DNA from 3 places in the Streptomyces sp. 2-1 genome. Region 1 is predicted to be linked to each of the others. Evidence: riboswitches for the same ligand, from Rfam matches in the RefSeq annotation. Region 1 holds a riboswitch; each other region holds the start of a gene.

Region 1 (6,397 bases):
GGACGTTCTCCGGCTTCATGTCGCGGTGCACGAACCCGGCGCGGTGCGCGGCGCCGAGCGCGGCGAGGACCGGCTCCAGGACGTCGAGCGCGGCCCGCGGCTGCAGGGCCCCGCGCTCGCGCAGCACGTCGCGCAGGGTGCATCCGGCTACGTACTCCATCGCCAGATAGACGAAACTGCCGTCCGTGCCCTGATCGAAGACCTGCACCACATTGGGGTGCGCGAGCCTGGCCACCGACTTGGCCTCGCGGATGAAACGGTCGACGAACGTGGCGTCGGCCGCAAGCGTCGGGTGCATCACCTTGAGCGCGAGCACCCGGTCCAGGCGGGTGTCCACGGCCCGGTAGACCGTGGCCATCCCGCCGACCGCGATGCGCGCGTCGACGCGGTAGCGGCCGTCGAGCACGTGCCCGACGAGCGGGTCCTGAAGGGTCGTATCCACGCAGGTGAGTGTACGAGCCGCCACTGTCAACGCCGCCTGCACGGGCGATTCCGGGGCGGTACTGCAGCCGAGCTGTGACGGATGTCGCACCGTGACCGATCCCGTGCGGCGCCTGGATTCAGACAGGTGTTCAGGCCAAAGCTCAGAAAGCGGGCCTTTCCGGGTCCAACCGGGCTACGCCCTCCACCGGAGACGACGCCTCGGCGAAGTGACGGCGCGGAATGCGCCCCGCGCGGTACGCGAGCCGGCCCGCCTCGACCGCGTGCCGCATGCCTTCGGCCATCAGCACCGGCTCCTGCGCCCGGGTCACGGCCGAGGCGAGCATCACACCCGCGCACCCCAGCTCCATGGCGAGCGCCGCGTCCGACGCCGTACCGGCACCGGCGTCCAGGATCACCGGCACGCGCGCGTGCTCCACGATCAGCTGGAAGTTGTGCGGGTTGCGGATGCCGAGCCCGGACCCGATCGGCGAGCCGAGCGGCATGACCGCGGCGCAGCCCACGTCCTCCAGCTTGCGGGCGAGCACCGGGTCGTCGTTCGTGTACGGGAGGACCGTGAAGCCGTCGTCGACCAGGGTCTCGGCGGCGTCGAGCAGCTCGATCGGGTCGGGCAGCAGGGTGCGTTCGTCGGCGATGACCTCCAGCTTGACGAGGTCCGTGCCGAGCGCCTCACGCGCGAGCCGGGCCGTCAGGACGGCCTCCCCGGCGGTGAAACAGCCCGCCGTGTTGGGCAGCACGCGGATGCCCAGCCGTTCGAGCACGGAGAGGACCGAGCCATGGGCCTTGGGGTTCACGCGGCGCATCGCGACCGTCGTCAGCTCGGTGCCGGACGCGACGAGCGAGCGTTCCAGGACGTCGAGGCTGGGCGCGCCACCGGTGCCCATGATCAGACGGGACGTGAAGGACGTACCGCCGAGGACGAAGGGATCGTCGGCCATGGGTCAGCCTCCTTGGACGGCGGTGAGGACTTCGACGCGGTCTCCCTCGGAGAGGAGGGTCTTCGACCACTGCGCGCGCGGGACGACGGTTTCGTTGAGTGCGGCGGCGACACCGGAGGGGGCCGCGGTGAGCGCGGCGACGAGGGTGTCGAGGGCGGTGTCCGGGGCCAGCTGCCGCCGCTCCCCGTTGACGAAGATGCTCATGCTCATGCGCGCTGCTCCGAGAGTGCGGCGGCGCCGAACCGCCTGGGTGTGAAGGGGCGGGCCACGTCCGGGAGTTCACCGGTAGTCAGGGCGTGTGCCATGGCGTCCCCGGTGACGGGCGTGAGCAGTACGCCGTTGCGGTAGTGGCCGGTCGCCAGCAGCAGACCGGGGAGTCCGGTCGGGCCGAGCAGGGGCGCGTTGTCGGGGGAGCCCGGGCGCAGTCCGGCCCGCGTCTCGGTGAGCGGCAGTTCGGTGATGCCGGGGACGAGTTCGTGGGCGTCCCGCAGCAGCTCGTACACACCGCCGGCGGTCACCGTGGTGTCCCAGCCCAACTCCTCGCTGGTCGCGCCGACGACCAGTTCGCCGCTCTCCCGCGGCACCAGATAGATGTGGCTGCCGCGCACGACGGCCCGCACGCTGCGGCTCAGGAAGGGCGCGTACCGCTTCGGGACGGTCAGCCGCAGCACCTGTCCCTTCACGGGGCGCACCGGCGGCAGTACGTCGTCGGGGACGCCCGTCAGACGCCCGCTGAGGCTGCCCCCGGCGAGCACGACCTGGCCCGCCGAAAGCTCGGTGCCGTCCGTCGTGACGACTCCGGTGGCCCGGTCCCGTACGACGGTCAGGCGGTCCGCCCACGTCCGGTGGAAGGCCACTCCGGCCCGCTCGCAGGCCGTGACCAGGGCCGCGGAGAGCCGCCGCGGATCGACCTGGTGGTCGCTGTCGACCCGGAGGCCGCCGCGCACGCCCGGCGCGAGCATCGGCTCCAGCCGTCGGCACTCACGGCCGCTGAGCCACTCCGACTCCAGGCCCGACCGGAGTTGCAGGGCGTGCACTTCGCGCAGATGGGCGCGGTCGTCGGCGTCGAGCGCGACGGCCAGCGCGCCGCACCGCCGGTATCCGATGTCCTGGCCGGTCGCCTCGGTCAGCTCGGCCGCGAAGTCCGGATAACGGCGCGCCGAGGCCAGATTGAGGCCGAGCAGGGTCTGCTCGCCGTAGTGGAGTTCGGTGACGGCGGCCAGCATCCCGGCCGCGACCTGCGCGGCGCCGCCGCCGGGTTCCGGGTCCACGAGCGCGGTCGAGAACCCGCGCTGCGCGGCCCGCCAGGCCGTGACGAGGCCGATGATCCCGCCCCCGACGACCAGGACGTCTGACGTGCGCCTCGCATCGGCTGCATCGGTTGTATCGGCGGCTGCGTCGGTTGTGTCGGGTGTAACGGATGTCTCCGGTGTACGCGACATGGGCGTCCAGCCCCTCCCTTCGCCGGCATGACCCGGATCAGGTTCGTACGGTCGGAGGCCGTCCCAGCCTCCCTCTCAGCCCGGTGCGTCCGGACTCCCGCGAGTGCTTTACGTTGGCCACCTTAGCCCTTCGCCCCAACAGCCTGTAAGGGAGCCTTCACGCATGGCCCGCTCGCTCGACGGACTCTCCCTCGCCCCGGTCGCCGACCAGGCGCCGGGCCAGGTGGGCACCCGCACCCGGTTCGCCTACCACGAGAAGGACGGCGAGATCTGGGCCGAGTACGCGGGCGGCGACGTCGTACGCGGCCACCTGGTGGGCACGCGCGCGGGTGACCGGCTCGACTTCCGGTACGTACAGCTGAAGGTCGACGGCACCACCTCGTCCGGGCACTGCGTCTCCCTGGTCGTCGAACTGCCCGACGGGCGGGTGCGCCTGGAGGAGACCTGGGAATGGGAGTCCCAGGAGGGCAGCGGGACAAGTGTGGTCGAAGAGGTCACCGCAGACTGACGCTGTGCAACAGCTCACCGATCGCGCCCCCTGACCGACGATTTCACCAGTGTCTATGGTGATCGTGTGAGTGAGCAGACGCAGGGACGGAACCCGGTGGCGCGACGGAGCGCCGTGATCGTCGGGGCGGGCATGGCAGGCGTACAGACCGCCGTCGCCCTGCGGGAACGGGGCTTCACCGGAAGCGTGACCCTGATCGGCGCGGAGCCCCACCAGCCGTACGACCGGCCCCCGTTGTCCAAGGCCGTACTGCTCGGCAAGGCCGAGGACTCCGCCTTCGACGTCGACTTCGAAGCGCTCGACGTGGAGCTCCGCCTGGGGCTCGAAGTGACCGGCGTGCACCCCTCGCGGCACGAACTCGACACGGTCGACGGCCCGGTTCCGTACGACGTCCTGGTCATCGCCACCGGCGCCGAGCCGATCCAACTGCCGGGCGCCCAGGGCGTACCCGGCGTCCATCTGCTGCGCACGCTCGACGACGCCGAGCGGCTGCGCCCCGTCCTCGCCCGGCAGCACGACATCGTGGTGGTCGGCGCGGGCTGGATCGGCGCCGAGTTCGCGACGGCGGCGCGCGAGGCGGGCTGCGCGGTGACCGTCGTGGAGGCCGCCGACCGGCCGCTCGCCGGTGTGCTGCCCGAGGAGGTGGCCGCTCCGATGGCCGCCTGGTACGCGGACAGCGGGGCGGTGCTGCGCACCCACGCGCGCGTGGAGCACGTCGAGCCCGGCGAGGTGGTGCTCGACGACGGCTCGCGGCTGCCAGCGGGCGCCGTCGTCGTGGGCATCGGGGCGCGGCCCGCCACGGCCTGGCTGGCCGGTTCCGGGATCGAGCTCGGCGCCCGTCGCGAGATCGTCGCGGACGACCACCTGCGCACCTCCGCCCCGGACGTGTACGCGGTCGGCGACTGCGCCTCGTTCCCGTCCGGCCGCTACGGCGAGCGCCTGCTGGTCCACCACTGGGACAACGCCCTCCAGGGCCCGCGCACGGTCGCCGCGAACATCGTCGGCGAGACGTCCGTCGCGTACGACCCCGTGCCGTACTTCTGGTCCGAGCAGTTCGGCCGCTTCGTCCAGTACGCGGGCCATCACGCGACCGCCGACGCCATGGTGTGGCGCGGGGACCCGGCCGGGCCGTCCTGGTCGGTGTGCTGGCTCCGCGAGGGCCGCCTGGCCGCGGTCCTGGCGGTAGGACGGCCTCGGGACCTGGCACAGGGCAAGCGGCTGATCGAGGCGGGCACGCCGATGGATTCCGGGCTCCTGTCGGATCCCGCGCTGCCGCTCAAGGGCGCGACCGCCTGAGCGCTCTGCCGTGGTGCTCCGTCGGGTCGCCCGGTCGGAGGGCCGTCCGATGTCTGCGGGGCCGCGGGCGTGACACGGTCGCACCGGCCCGGGTACCGACTGTCAGTCCGAGATGGCAGGCTTGTGTTCGTGACCGAGATTGACGCAAAGATCGATGCTCTCGTCCCCGCCTGGCTCACCCTCCCCGACATCGCCGAACTGCTCGGCGTCGAGGTGACCCGCGTTCGGCAACTGGTCAAGGAAGGCCAGGTCATCGCCGTACGCCGTGGTGAGAACCGCGCGCTGCACGTCCCCGCCGCATTCATCGACGGGGCCGAGCAGAAGGTCGTCAAGGGCCTGACCGGCACCTTGACGCTCCTGCGGGACGACGGCTTCACCGACGAAGAGATGCTCGAGTGGCTCTTCACCCCCGACGAGAGCCTGCCCGGTACGCCCGCGCAGGCTCTGAGCGAGAATCGCGGCACGGAGGTGAAGCGTCGCGCCCAGGCGCTCGCCGTCTGACCTGATCACGCCGTCCGGCGTACGGGCCGCGATCCTCACGGCCCGTACGCCACCGACACGACACGGGGGACCCACGCATGCCCGAATCCACCGCACGCGCCCGGCTCGCCGACGCCCGGGTGTACCTCTGCACGGACGCCCGCAGGAGCCAGGGCGACCTCGCCGACTTCCTGGACGCGGTCCTGGCGAACGGCGTGGACATCGTGCAGCTGCGGGACAAGGGCATGGAGGCGGCCGAGGAGCTGGAGCACCTCGCCGTCCTCGCGGACGCCTGCCGCCGGCACGGCAAGCTGCTCGCGGTGAACGACCGGGCGGACGTCGCCCACGCCATCGGCGCCGACGTGCTGCACCTGGGCCAGGGCGACCTTCCGGTGCCCGCCGCCCGCGCGATCCTCGGCGACGACGTCCTGATCGGCCGCTCCACGCACGCCGATTCCGAGGCCGGGGCCGCCGCCGTCCAGGAGGGCGTGGACTACTTCTGCACCGGCCCCTGCTGGCCCACCCCCACCAAGCCCGGCCGCCACGCGCCGGGCCTCCCGCTGGTCCGGTACACGGCCGCGCTCGCCACGGATCGCCCCTGGTTCGCCATCGGCGGCATCGACCTCGGCAACCTCGACGAGGTGCTCGAAGCGGGCGCCCGCCGCGTCGTCGTCGTACGGGCGATCACCGAGGCCGACGATCCGGGCGCGGCGGCGGCGGAGTTCGCAAAGCGCCTGCGCCACGCGTAGGTGACCTGAGGCAGGTGCCCGGGGGTGTGCCCGACCGAGTGGGCAGTTGTCCGAGTGGTGGACAACAAGTCGACAAATCGGGCAAATTTCCCGGATCCGGTTGGGGGACCGTCGACCCCTGACTAACCTGCGGGTATGGCCCTCGGATCTGCTTCCACCAGGACGGACCGCGCACGCACGGTGCGTGACATGCTCGCGACCGGCAAGGAGACGTACTCGTTCGAGTTCTCCGCGCCGAAGACCCCGAAGGGCGAGCGGAACCTGTGGAACGCGCTGCGCCGGGTCGAGGCCGTGGCCCCCGACTTCGTGTCGGTGACCTACGGCGCGGGCGGTTCGACCCGGGCGGGCACGGTCAGGGAGACCGAGCAGATCGTCGCCGACACGACCCTGACCCCGGTCGCCCACCTCACCGCGGTCAACCACTCCATCGCCGAGCTGCGCAACATCATCGGCCAGTTCGCGGACGCCGGGATCCGCAACATGCTCGCCGTGCGCGGAGACCCGCCCGGCGACCCGATGGCCGACTGGGTGGCACACCCCCAG
Region 2 (6,397 bases), 2.4 Mb from region 1:
GGCGAACGCAGCGAAGAGGTGAACCGGGCCAGGGAAGCCTGGCACGACGCCCTCCTGGAGCGCGGCATCATGCCGTTCCTCAGGGAGGCCCTCGCCGACCCGGGTACGGCCGCCCTCGGCCGTACGAAGCCGTCGGCGCCGATCAGCCGGATGCCCCAGCTCGGCTACAACCGGCCAGGCTTCAGCAGCCCGGACGGCGGCCCGACGGCGGGCCCCCGCCCCAGCTACTCCAGCCCGGACTTCAGCAGCCCCGACTTCGGGGGGCCGGAGCACCAGCCGGAGTAGCCCCGCCCTCGCCCGGGCCCGGCCCCGTATGGGGCGGGCAACCGGGCGCGGCCAGGCGGAGCGAGACCGACCGGCCGCAGCGTCGCGGGCACCGGGCCCGCGACGGCCGCGTTCCGCCGGACGCTGCCATCGTGCCGTGCTCTTATGGCGCGCCTTCATGCCGTGCCTTCATGTTGTGCCTTCATTCCGTTTTCTACATGCGTCGAACAATCTGCGCGGTCGCTCGTTCGACCGGTGTGCGGTTGTAGACATGCACCAGGGCGAGGTGGAAGAGCGCCGGTGCGAGTGGTGCCCACCGGTGGACGCGGTCGGCACGCAGCATGTACTTGACCACGGTCGCGGGGCGGAAGGGCACGTAGTCGATGGTCTGGTGCTCCCACCGGTCCGCGACTCCCCTGCTCATACGCGTTTGCAGGCCCTCGCGGGTCAGGTCCTTCAGCCTTGCGTAGAAGTGGGCGCTCCAGTGGCGCTTGTCGGTGTCGAGGACGAAGGCGAGCAGTTCCAGTGAGTACTCGTGAGGTTCCAGGGACAGTTCCTCGCGCATGCCCCGCCGGGCCACCGCGTGCAGGTCGGGGGCGCTCCTTCCGGACGAGTCGATGTGCCGTGACATGCCCTCGTTGACGGAGGAGTTCCAGACACCGGGCGCCATACGGACCCGGTCGCTTCGCCGGCTCACGACCACCATGTCGTCGGCGGTCACCACCGCGACGTTCACGGCGAAGCTGCACTGCAGGAACGCGGGTGCCGACAGCGGGTCGTCCGGGTCGAGATAGCGGGACCGCGGGCTTGTTCCGTCGGGCAGACGGCGGTCGAGCTGCTGAGCCGCCAGGAAGGTGAAGTAGTCCGTCGGACGCAGCCGCAGATGGACTTCGGGGTGCTCGTCGAGCGCGGTTCGGGACACGTCGAGCGATTCGACCGCGTAGCGAGGGCCGTTCCACATCGGTGCCCGGCCCTCTGTCCGCCCACGGGCGTTCTCCTCCTCGAGTTCGGCCCGCCAGCCGGCCATGTCCGAAGGCAGCTCGATCTCCTCGTCGAGCACCTGGATATAGACGGATTCAGGGGATATGGACGACTCCCCGTCCCCTTCGACGATCAGGGCCGAGGTGTGAAGTGGCCCCAGGGAGAAGGTTCTCCACGCCGGGCTGGACTCTTCCCGCTGCCGCAGGGTGCGTACGGCACGGGTCGAGCGGGTTCGCAGCCTGTACCAGCCGTTCTGCAGGGGTTGCTGGAACAGCACTGCGAACAGCATCCCCAGCACAGCGCCGACAACTCCGTTGGCCACATCGATCCCGCCCATGCCAGGCAGGGTAGGGAAGTTGATCACGTCATGCGCGATCTTCTCTCTACCGTTACGACTTGGAGCAAGGCGTCGTGCTTTTCCGCAAGGTCCCGGCCTGGCAGGCCGGGACCTGGGAGAAAGAGTCGGACAGTGCGCCGGAGTCAGTCGGCCATGGGCAGGTACACCCTGTTCCCGCTCGCCGCGAACTCCTTCGACTTCTGGAGCATCCCCTCGGCGACCTCCTCGGCCGTCGCTCCCGCAGCCGCGGTGCCACCGAACTGCTCGGTGATGCTGTGGCTGATCTTCATCGAGCAGAACTTCGGCCCGCACATGGAGCAGAAGTGCGCTGTCTTGGCGGGCTCGGCCGGGAGGGTCTCGTCGTGGAACTCCCGGGCCGTGTCGGGGTCGAGGGCCAGGTTGAACTGGTCCTCCCAGCGGAACTCGAAGCGGGCGTCCGACAACGCGTCGTCCCACTCCTGTGCGCCAGGGTGTCCCTTGGCGAGGTCCGCCGCATGGGCCGCGATCTTGTAGGTGATGACGCCCGTCTTGACGTCGTCACGGTTGGGCAGGCCCAAGTGCTCCTTGGGCGTGACGTAGCAGAGCATGGCCGTGCCCCACCAGGCGATCATCGCGGCACCGATGCCGGAGGTGATGTGGTCGTACGCCGGCGCGACGTCCGTCGTCAGCGGGCCAAGCGTATAGAACGGAGCTTCATCACAGATCTCCTGCTGAAGGTCGATGTTCTCCTTGATCTTGTGCATCGGGACATGCCCCGGGCCCTCGATCATGGTCTGTACGTTGAAACGCTTCGCGACCCTGTTGAGTTCCCCGAGCGTCCTCAACTCCGCGAACTGTGCTGCGTCGTTGGCGTCCGCGATCGACCCTGGCCGCAGCCCGTCGCCGAGCGAGTACGTGACGTCGTACGCCGCGAGGATCTCGCACAGCTCCTCGAAGTTCTCGTACAGGAACGACTCCTTGTGGTGCGCCAGGCACCAGGCCGCCATGATCGAGCCGCCGCGCGAGACGATGCCGGTCTTGCGGTTCGCGGTCAGCGGGACGAACGGCAGCCGCACGCCCGCGTGGACGGTCATGTAGTCCACGCCCTGCTCGGCCTGCTCGACGACCGTGTCCTTGTAGATCTCCCAGGTCAGCTCCTCGGCCCGCCCGTCGACCTTCTCCAGCGCTTGGTAGAGCGGGACCGTGCCGATGGGGACGGGGGAGTTCCGCAGCACCCATTCCCGCGTGGTGTGGATGTTGCGGCCGGTGGACAGGTCCATGACCGTGTCGGCGCCCCAACGGGTCGCCCAGGTCATCTTCTCGACCTCCTCCTCGATGGAGGAGGTGACCGCGGAGTTGCCGATGTTGGCGTTGACCTTCACCAGGAACCGCTTGCCGATGATCATCGGCTCGATCTCCGGGTGGTTGACGTTGGCCGGCAGCACGGCCCGGCCCGCCGCGATCTCCTCGCGGACGACCTCGGGAGAAACGTTCTCCCGGATGGCCACGTACTCCATCTCCGGCGTGACCTCGCCCCGCCTGGCGTACGCGAGTTGAGTCACCGCCTGTCCGTCACGGCTGCGCCGGGGCTGGCGCGGACGCCCCGGGAAGACCGCGTCGAGGTTGCGCAGTCCGCCGCGCGGCGAGGTGTGCTTGATCCCGTCGTCCTCGGGGCGGACGGGGCGGCCCGCGTACTCCTCGGTGTCACCGCGCGCGATGATCCAGTTGGCCCGAAGAGCCCCGAGGCCCCTGCGTACGTCGGTGTCGACGGTCGGATCGGTGTACGGGCCGGAGGTGTCGTACAGAGTGACCGACTGCCCGTTGGTGAGGTGCACCTGACGGACCGGCACCCGCAGGTCGGGGCGCGAACCCTCGACATACGCCTTGTGCCAGCCGATGGACTTCCCGGCCTCGCCGTTCTCGGGCGAAGCGGTCACTTCACCGCTCTCGGCCGAGGCGAACGCCCCGCCCGTCGGACTGGAGGCAGGCGTGCGTACGTCCTTGTTGGTCATGAGACCTACTCCCTACGCCGGCATTACCCGGTAACAGGTTCGGCGGTCGACGCAGCGATTTCCGTCCGGCGATGTTCCACGTGAAACATCGCGTCTACGGAGGTCAGCGCCCTCTCAGCCCGGTGCTCCGAGCTCCCGCGTTTGCAAAGGTGCCCCCACGCTAGCGTCAGATGTGGCGCGGTGAACAGTGGGCCCGGGCCGTTCTTGCGATGATCGGTCGGTGACCACGACGCAGCAGCCCCCACTCCCGCCGTCCGAGCCGCCCCACGGACACGGCCACGACGGCCATGGGCACGGCGGCGGCCCAGGGCACGGATCCCACGGCCCCGGAGGGGGCGGCGGAGACCGGCCCGGCGGTGGTGACGGTGGCGGACCGGGTGGCGGCGGGCACGGCCATTCGCACAGTCACGGACCCGCAGCACCTGTCTCGATGCACCTGCGCAAGGTCATCGCGGCCGTGCTGATCCCCTTCGCGGCGGCGGTCGTCGTCGGCCTCGTGGTGCTCTGGCCCGGCGGCGCCCCGGGGCACGAGCGCACCGGTGTCGGCTTCGACCGGCAGACCCAGCAGGCCACGGTGACCAAGGTCGACAAGGTCGACTGCAAGTCGGTGAACGCCTCGGGGGAGACGCCGACCGGCGACACGTCGACCGCAGAGGGCTCGTCGGCTCAGCAACAGGCGTCCGGCAGCTGCAAGAAGGCGACGGTCCGGGTCGACACCGGCAAGGACAAGGGCCGTACGTTCACGGAGATCGTCCAGCCGGACTCCTCGCGGCAGCTGGAGCAGGGCCAGGAGGTGATCGTCGCGTATGCGCCGGACGCCCCCAAGGAGCTCCAGTACTCGGTCACCGACGTGAACCGCAAGCTCCCGATGACGGTGCTCGCCGGCATCTTCGCCGTCGCCGTGGTCCTGGTGGGCCGGATGCGCGGTGTCATGGCGCTGGTCGCACTGGCCGCCAGCTTCCTCATCCTGACGTTCTTCATCCTCCCCGCGATCCTGCAGGGCTCGAACCCCCTGGTCGTGGCGGTGGTCGGCGCGAGCGCCATCATGCTGATCGCGCTCTATCTGTGCCATGGCCTGTCGGCCCGTACGTCGGTGGCGGTGCTCGGCACCCTGCTCTCCCTGTTGCTGATCGGGCTGCTCGGCTCGCTGTTCATCGACTGGGCCTCGCTGACCGGCAACACGGACGACAACACCGGTCTGATCCACGGGCTGTACCCGTCCATCGACATGAGCGGCCTGCTGCTCGCGGGCATCATCATCGGTTCGCTGGGTGTGCTCGACGACGTGACGGTGACGCAGACGTCGGCGGTCTGGGAGCTGCACGAGGCCAATCCGACGATGGGCTGGCGCGGGCTGTACCGCGCGGGCATCCGCATCGGCCGCGACCACATCGCGTCGGTCGTCAACACACTCGTCCTGGCCTATGCGGGCGCCGCTCTACCGCTGTTGCTGCTCTTCTCCATCGCGCAGAGCAGTGTGGGGACGGTGGCCAACAGCGAGCTGGTCGCCGAGGAGATCGTGCGCACGCTCGTCGGCTCGATCGGACTGGTCGCCTCCGTGCCGGTGACCACGGTCCTCGCCGCCCTGGTGGTCTCGGCGGACCGCCCGGGCCTCACCGCCCCGGCACCACAGGAACAGCCGCAGCCGCAGCCCCAGTCGGGCGCCAGGGCGCCTCTGCGCGGGGGGAGCGGCCGCCGCCGCAAGCACTGAAGCCGACACCCGTGCCGGATCCGGTTGCCGAGAGCTGACGGCTGACGGCTGACGGCTGACGGCTGACGGCTGACGGCTGACGGCTGACGGCTGAGAAGAAGCGTTACGGCAGCCCGCACGGCCGCCGAGCAACAAGCCGTATGCCGTACGGCCGGCGCCAGGCGGTATGAGCACGCGTCACACCCGTACGGGCCGACGCACAGCGAGGCGGCGGCACGCCTGCCCCAGACCCGTATCGCCTCATCCGGCGCTCTGTTCCTCCGCCAGGATGCGGTTGAGCGCCTCGTCGAGGTGCGTGTCGAAGTCCGCGAGGGACCGCTCCTGGCCCAGCGGCACCAGCCGGTCCGTACGGTCGAGGAACGCCAGCAGCGGCGCCGTCCCACAGCGGAACAACGCGTGGTCGCCGCCCACCTGAAGCCGGATCAGCACATCGCCGAACCCCTCGGTGTCGGCGGGAGCGATGTGCACATCACCGTCCCCGCACGCCCGGCCCACCCCGTCGATCAGCAGCTCCCTGCCGAAGGCCCAGGTGACCGGGGCGTCACCGGGCAGGTGGAAGGTCAGCCGCACGGCATAGGGATCACAGGTCTCGTAGCGCAGCTCCACCGGGATGCGAAAGGAGAGCTCCTCCGAGACGACGAAGCTCATCATGACCTCTGCCTGTACTACCGACTCGCGCATCGCCTACCCCGTCGTTCGCCTTCGCCTGGCCGGGAATCATCCACCTGACACTGCTGGCATCTTGCTGAACGTACACACCAGATCACAAGGAGTGAGTTTTCAGATGCTGATAGAGAGCGAGAGTGACCCCAGCAGCCTGCCGATCTCGCTCTGCAATCGGCGTGCCGCCGGCAGCAGTCGGTCGGCCTGGTGGGCCGGCAGGGAAATGGCAATTGTGGCCGCAGTACTGCCCACAGTGATCGGAATCGCGGCGCAGACGGTGCCCAGCGCGTACTCCTGACGCTCGATCACGGGCTGCATGCGTCGTGCCGATTCGAGGCGTCGCAACAGAGTTCGATCGTCACGCACCGTATATGGCGTGATGGACCGGACGGAGTAACGGTCGACGTGGTCCCGACGGGCATCGTCGTCGAGCTGGGACAGCAGACACTG
Region 3 (6,397 bases), 4.5 Mb from region 1:
GGTCATCCCCACCGTCGACCGGCCCGAGGACCTGCATCTGCTGCCCGAGACCGGCCAGTACGCGGTCAAGCCGAAGGTGGGCGCGGACTCCATAGGCCTGTCCTTCGTGCCCCGGGAGGAGCTCGGCGGCCTCGCGTACGGCGACATCCTGGTCCAGCCGCGCATCGACTTCCGCTACGAAGTGTCCTTCTACTACGTCGACGACACCTTCCAGTACGCCCTCCACGCCCCCGATCCCGAGCGGCGCTGGGTCCTCGATCCCTACGAGCCCACCGACGCCGACCTGGCCTTCGCCCGGCGCTTCATCGACTGGAACACCCTCGACCACGGCATCCAGCGCGTGGACGCCTGCCGCACGCAGGAAGGCGCGCTGCTCCTCGTCGAGCTGGAGGACCTCAACCCGTACCTCTCCCTGGAACTGGTCTCCGACGGGACCCGTGACTCCTTCGTGGCGAGCATGACGGCATCGGTCCACCGGCTCCTGGATGCCCAGCCCCGCGGCTGAGACGGCCGGGGGCACAAGTCACACGAATCGATCTGCGACACTGGTACAGCCATGCCTAAGCCCGGAGAACTCACTTTCGTTGCCCCCCGCGGAGCCAAGAAGCCGCCGCGGCACCTTGCCGATCTCACGCCTGCCGAGCGTAAAGAGGCGGTTGCCGCGGTCGGTGAGAAGCCGTTTCGTGCCAAGCAGCTGTCGCAGCACTACTTCGCGCGGTACGCGCACGACCCGGAGCAGTGGACCGACATCCCCGCCGGATCGCGCGCCAAGCTGCAGGAAGCGCTGCTTCCTGAGCTGATGACGGTCGTGCGGCATCTCTCCACGGATGAGAACACCACCCGCAAGACCCTCTGGCGGCTCTTCGACGGCACGCTCGTCGAGTCCGTGCTGATGCGCTACCCGGACCGGGTCACCATGTGCATCAGCTCGCAGGCGGGCTGCGGGATGAACTGCCCGTTCTGTGCGACCGGGCAGGCCGGTCTCGACCGGAACCTGTCCAGCGCCGAGATCGTGCACCAGATCGTGGACGGGATGCGGGCGCTGCGGGACGGCGAGATTCCCGGTGGGCCGGCTCGGCTCAGCAACATCGTCTTCATGGGCATGGGCGAGCCGCTGGCCAACTACAAGCGGGTCGTCCAGTCCATCCGGGCCCTCACCGACCCCGAGCCGGACGGGCTCGGGCTGTCGCAGCGGGGGATCACCGTCTCCACGGTCGGCCTCGTCCCCGCCATCAACCGGTTCGCCGACGAGGGCTTCAAGTGCCGCCTCGCCATCTCCCTGCACGCACCGGACGACGAGCTGCGTGACACGCTCGTGCCCGTGAACACGCGGTGGAAGGTTCGGGAAGTGCTGGACGCCGGCTGGGAGTACGCGGCGAAGTCGGGGCGCCGGCTCTCCATCGAGTACGCGCTCATCCGGGACATCAACGACCAGGCGTGGCGTGGTGACCGGCTCGGGCGGCTGCTCAAGGGCAAGCCCGTGCACGTGAACCTGATTCCGCTGAACCCGACACCCGGCTCGAAGTGGACCGCCTCGCGGCCCGAGGACGAGAAGGCGTTCGTCGAGGCGATCGCCGCCCATGGTGTGCCCGTCACCGTCCGGGACACCCGTGGCCAGGAGATCGACGGGGCCTGCGGGCAGCTCGCGGCGACCGAGCGGTAGTCTGGCGGACGTACGTACATCTTCATATTCCGACAGGGGAGCGCCACAGCGCTGAGAGTGCGGGACAGCCCGCAGACCCTCTGAACCTTGCCCAGGTCATTCTGGGTAGGAAGTTCGGTCACTACTCAAGCTGTTGCGCCCTGCCCGGGAACCGATCGAGGTCCCGGGCAGGGCCGCGTCTCTTCCTGGTCAGCCCCAGGAGGAATCCAGTGAGCACCACCAGGAAGTTCACGGCCGTGGTCGCGGTCACCGGGCTCGGCCTCGCCGCGCTCGCCGCGTGCGGTTCGTCCGACTCCGGCGACGAGGGCTCCGGGTCCAAGACCGTCACCCTCGTCAGCCATGACTCCTTCGCCTACACCAAGGCCGTACTGAAGGACTTCGAGAAGGAGTCCGGCTACAAGGTCAAGGTCCTCAAGGACGGCGACGCAGGTACGGCCGTCAACAAGGCCATCCTCACCAAGGACAACCCGCAGGGAGACGTCTTCTTCGGTGTCGACAACACGCTGCTGTCGCGGGCGCTCGACAACGGGCTGTTCCAGTCCTACGAGGCCAAGGGATCGAGCCTGATCCTGCCGCAGTACCGGGTCGACCAGGACAAGCACCGCGTCACGCCCATCGACTCCGGTGACATCTGCGTCAACTACGACAAGGCGTACTTCAGCAAGCACAAGCTGGCCCCGCCGACGTCCTTCGACGACCTGATCAAGCCCGAGTACAAGAACCTGCTGGTCACCGAGAACGCCTCGACGTCCTCGCCCGGCCTCGGATTCCTGCTCGGGACGGCCGCGAAGTACGGCGACGCCGGCTGGCAGGACTACTGGAAGAAGCTCAAGGCCAACGGCGTGAAGGTCGTCGACGGCTGGGAGCAGGCCTACAACGTGGAGTTCTCCGGGTCCGCCGGCGGCAAGAAGGCCAAGGGCGACCGGCCGCTCGTCGTCTCGTACGCCTCGTCGCCGCCCGCCGAGGTCATCTACGCCGACCCGAAGCCGAAGACCGCGCCGACCGGGGTCGCGGACGGCACCTGCTTCCGCCAGGTCGAGTACGCGGGCCTGCTGAGCAATGCGAAGAACAGCAAGGGCGGCAAGGCGCTCATCGACTTTCTGATCTCCAAGCCGTTCCAGGACGACATGCCGCTCAACATGTTCGTCTACCCGGTCCGTGAGGCCGCCCAGGTGCCGCCGGAGTTCACGAAGTTCGGCCCGGCCGTCGAGAACCCCGAGACCCTCGACCCCGCCAAGATCGCCGACAACCGTGACGAGTGGGTCAAGTCATGGACCTCGCTCGTACTGAAGTAGAGCCCCGCGCCGGGGCGGAGCCGCCCGCGCGCCGGAGTCCGAGCTCCCGTCCACGCCCCCGCACGCGCCCGCGTACGGGGAGCGTGGCGCGGCTCGCTCTCATGGCCGTGCCCGTCGCGTTCTTCGGGCTCTTCTTCGCCTACCCGGTCGCGGCGATCACGGCCCGCGGGCTGAAGATCGACGGGGTCTGGCGGTTCGGGCGGATCGGCGACGTGCTCGCGCAGTCCGACATCCGGCACGTTCTGTGGTTCACGACCTGGCAGGCGCTCGCCTCGACCGCGCTCACGCTGCTGATCGCGCTCCCCGGCGCGTATGTGTTCGCGCGCTTCGATTTCAGGGGCAAGCAGGTCCTGCGGGCAGTCGTCACCGTGCCGTTCGTACTGCCGACCGTGGTCGTCGGCACGGCCTTCCTGGCGCTCCTCGGCCGCGGCGGGCTCCTGGACGAGCTGTGGGGCGTACGGCTCGACACGACCGTGTGGGCGATCCTGCTCGCGCACGTCTTCTTCAACTACGCGGTCGTCGTCCGCACGGTCGGCGGCCTCTGGTCGCAGCTCGATCCGCGGCAGGAGGAGGCCGCGCGGGTGCTCGGCGCCTCACGGTTCGCAGCCTGGCGCAGGGTGACGCTTCCGGCGCTCGGCCCGGCGGTCGCCGCCGCCGCGCTCATGGTTTTCCTCTTCACCTTCACCTCGTTCGGTGTGGTGCAGATCCTCGGCGGCCCCACCTTCTCGACGCTCGAAGTCGAGATCTACCGGCAGACCTCGGAGATCTTCGACCTCTCGACGGCCGCCGTCCTCACCCTCGTCCAGTTCGTGGCGGTCGGCGCGATCCTCGCCGTCCACGCGTGGACGGTACGGCGGCGGGAGACGGCTCTTCGCCTGGTCGACGCCTCCGTGACGGCACGACGGCCGCGAGGCGCCGGGCAGTGGGCGCTGCTCGCCGGAGTCCTCGCCACCATCGCCGTCCTGCTGGTGCTGCCGCTGGCCGTGCTGGTCGAGCGGTCCCTCGACGCCCCCGGATTCGGTTACTACAAGGCGCTGACCAGCGACGAGGGCGGTATCTTCCTGGTCCCGCCGATCGAGGCCATCGGCAACTCGCTGCAGTACGCCCTTGCCGCCACCGCCATCGCCCTGCTGATCGGCGGACTCGCGGCTGCCGCCCTCACCCGCCGGGACGCCGGCCGTCTCGTTCGCGGCTTCGACGCCCTGCTGATGCTGCCGCTCGGTGTCTCCGCCGTGACCGTAGGGTTCGGCTTCCTCATCGCGCTCGACAAGCCTCCGCTGGACCTCCGGAGCACCTGGATCCTCGTACCGCTGGCGCAGGCGCTGGTGGGCGTCCCCTTCGTCGTACGGACCATGCTGCCCGTGCTGCGGGCGGTGGACGGACGTCTGCGCGAGGCGGCGGCGGTGCTCGGGGCCTCGCCGTGGCGGGTGTGGCGCGAGGTCGATCTGCCGATGGTGCGGCGGGCGCTGCTGATCGCGGCCGGGTTCGCCTTCGCCGTGTCGCTGGGCGAGTTCGGCGCGACCGTCTTCATCGCGCGGCCCGACAACCCGACGCTGCCGGTCGCCGTGGCGCGGCTGCTCGGGCGGGCCGGGGAGCTCAACTACGGGCAGGCCATGGCACTTTCGACGATCTTGATGGTGGTGTGCGCGGTGGCGCTGCTCGTTCTCGAACGCCTTCGCACCGACCGGACCGGGGAGTTCTGACCATGCGCGACGCAAAGCTCGAACTCGTCGGCGCGACCGTACGGTTCGGTGGGCGGGCCGTGCTCGACTCCGTCGGGCTCGAGGTCGCCGAGCACGAGATCGTGAGCGTGCTCGGGCCCAGCGGCAGCGGCAAGTCGACCCTGCTGCGGGCCGTCGCGGGGCTCCAACCACTGGACGAGGGACGGGTGTTCCTGGACGGCCGCGACCTCCACGGCGTGCCCGCGCACAAGCGGGGCGTCGGCCTGATGTTCCAGGACCACCAGCTGTTCCCGCAGCGCGACGTGGGCGGCAACGTGGCCTTCGGGCTGCGGATGCACGGCGAGTCGAAGGTCCAACAGGCAGCACGTGTAGGGGAGTTGTTGGATCTCGTGGGGCTGCCCGGCGCCCGTGGGCGGGCCGTCGCCTCCCTCTCCGGTGGTGAGCAGCAGCGCGTCGCACTCGCCCGGGCCCTCGCGCCCCGCCCCCGGCTGCTCATGCTCGACGAACCCCTCGGTCAGCTGGACCGCTCGCTGCGTGAGCGGCTGGTGGTCGAACTCCGCGAACTGTTCGGCGAGTTGGGCACGACCGTGCTCGCGGTCACCCACGACCAGGGGGAGGCGTTCGCGCTCGCCGACCGGGTCGTCGTGATGCGGGACGGCCGGATCGCCCAGTCCGGTACGCCACTTGAGGTCTGGCAGCGCCCGGCCGACGCGTTCGTGGCCCGCTTCCTCGGCTTCGAGAACGTGACCGCGGCGACCGTCAGCGGGGAGGCCGCGAACACGCCCTGGGGCAAGCTGCCGGTGCCCTCGGACGCCCGGCAGGGCGAGGTCGACCTGCTCGTCAGGCCCGCGGGCGTACGCCTCGCACCGGCGGCCGAGGGGCTGCGCTGCACGGTGGCCGCGCGGACGTTCCGGGGCACGCATGTCGCCGTACGCCTGCAGCCCGAGGGCGCGCCGTGGCTGGAGGCGGCGTGTGCGCTGCGGGACGCGCCGGATACGGGGGACGAGGTCGGGGTGGCGTTCGACGCGGCGGAAATTGTCGTACTCGGGGGACCCCGCCGGCCCTAGGGTGCGGCTCATGACGCTACTCGGGCATGACCGCTACTGCGGCGAAATCGTCGGGCAGACCGCGCTGTTGAGGTCGCACCTCGCCGGAGCCGATCTCGGTGCGACCGTACCGACCTGTCCCGACTGGACGCTGCGGCAGCTTGCCGTGCATGTGGGTGAGGCGCATCGCTGGGCCGAGCACATCGTGCGGACGCGGGCGACGAAGAACGTGCCGGTCGAGGACGTGGCCGACGTCGGAGGGCCCGAGAGCGACGAACCCGCCGCCCTGGACGCCTGGCTTGCGGAGGGCGCCGAGCAGGCCGCCGAGACCTTTCGCGCCGCCGGGGCCGACACCGCCGCCTGGTCCTGGGCCTGGGAGCACACGGCCGGGTTCTGGGCGCGGCGCATGACCCACGAGACGGTGGTTCATCGGGCCGACGCGGCGATCGCCGCGGGCGTGACGTACGAGGTGGCGCCCGAGTTCGCCGCCGACGCGATCGACGAGTGGCTGCAGATTGTGCGGTTCGCGCAGGAGAAGTATCCGAGCGATGCCGCGCGGGAGCTGCGTGGGGTGGGGCGCAGTATCCATCTCCATGCCACCGACGCCGAGCCCGGGCTGGAGGCCGAGTGGCTCATCGAGTTCGAGGACGAGGGGATCGGCTGGCGGCGGGGGCATGAGAAGGCGACCGTTGCGTTGCGGGGGCCGCTTAC

Evidence for each region. Region 1 has a riboswitch for thiamine pyrophosphate ahead of thiO (glycine oxidase ThiO). Riboswitches for the same ligand answer to the same signal wherever they lie in the genome.
Region 2: it holds a riboswitch for thiamine pyrophosphate, as region 1 does, so the genes downstream of both, thiC (phosphomethylpyrimidine synthase ThiC) here and thiO (glycine oxidase ThiO) in region 1, are expected to answer to the same signal.
Region 3: it holds a riboswitch for thiamine pyrophosphate, as region 1 does, so the genes downstream of both, ACN20J_RS34445 (thiamine ABC transporter substrate-binding protein) here and thiO (glycine oxidase ThiO) in region 1, are expected to answer to the same signal.

Annotation. Positions count from the first base shown of each region.
Region 1 is NZ_CP183383.1:3,340,901-3,347,297, reverse strand. Features, by position in the region: gene pknB (Stk1 family PASTA domain-containing Ser/Thr kinase) at 1-442, opposite strand, end outside; gene ACN20J_RS14745 (thiazole synthase) at 585-1,379, opposite strand; gene thiS (sulfur carrier protein ThiS) at 1,383-1,583, opposite strand; gene thiO (glycine oxidase ThiO) at 1,586-2,821, opposite strand; TPP riboswitch at 2,819-2,932, opposite strand; gene ACN20J_RS14730 (hypothetical protein) at 2,985-3,329, shown strand; gene ACN20J_RS14725 (NAD(P)/FAD-dependent oxidoreductase) at 3,396-4,625, shown strand; gene ACN20J_RS14720 (Rv2175c family DNA-binding protein) at 4,755-5,126, shown strand; gene thiE (thiamine phosphate synthase) at 5,204-5,854, shown strand; gene metF (methylenetetrahydrofolate reductase [NAD(P)H]) at 5,990-6,397, shown strand, end outside.
Region 2 is NZ_CP183383.1:5,760,400-5,766,796, reverse strand. Features, by position in the region: gene ACN20J_RS25380 (hypothetical protein) at 1-285, shown strand, start outside; gene ACN20J_RS25375 (hypothetical protein) at 479-1,582, opposite strand; gene thiC (phosphomethylpyrimidine synthase ThiC) at 1,726-3,573, opposite strand; TPP riboswitch at 3,566-3,722, opposite strand; gene ACN20J_RS25365 (hypothetical protein) at 3,740-3,982, opposite strand; gene ACN20J_RS25360 (YibE/F family protein) at 4,004-5,284, shown strand; gene ACN20J_RS25355 (SsgA family sporulation/cell division regulator) at 5,525-5,965, opposite strand; gene ACN20J_RS25350 (IclR family transcriptional regulator) at 6,065-6,397, opposite strand, start outside.
Region 3 is NZ_CP183383.1:7,799,274-7,805,670, forward strand. Features, by position in the region: gene ACN20J_RS34435 (hypothetical protein) at 1-505, shown strand, start outside; gene rlmN (23S rRNA (adenine(2503)-C(2))-methyltransferase RlmN) at 557-1,663, shown strand; TPP riboswitch at 1,688-1,793, shown strand; gene ACN20J_RS34445 (thiamine ABC transporter substrate-binding protein) at 1,873-2,958, shown strand; gene ACN20J_RS34450 (ABC transporter permease) at 2,934-4,661, shown strand; gene ACN20J_RS34455 (ABC transporter ATP-binding protein) at 4,664-5,707, shown strand; gene ACN20J_RS34460 (maleylpyruvate isomerase family mycothiol-dependent enzyme) at 5,718-6,397, shown strand, end outside.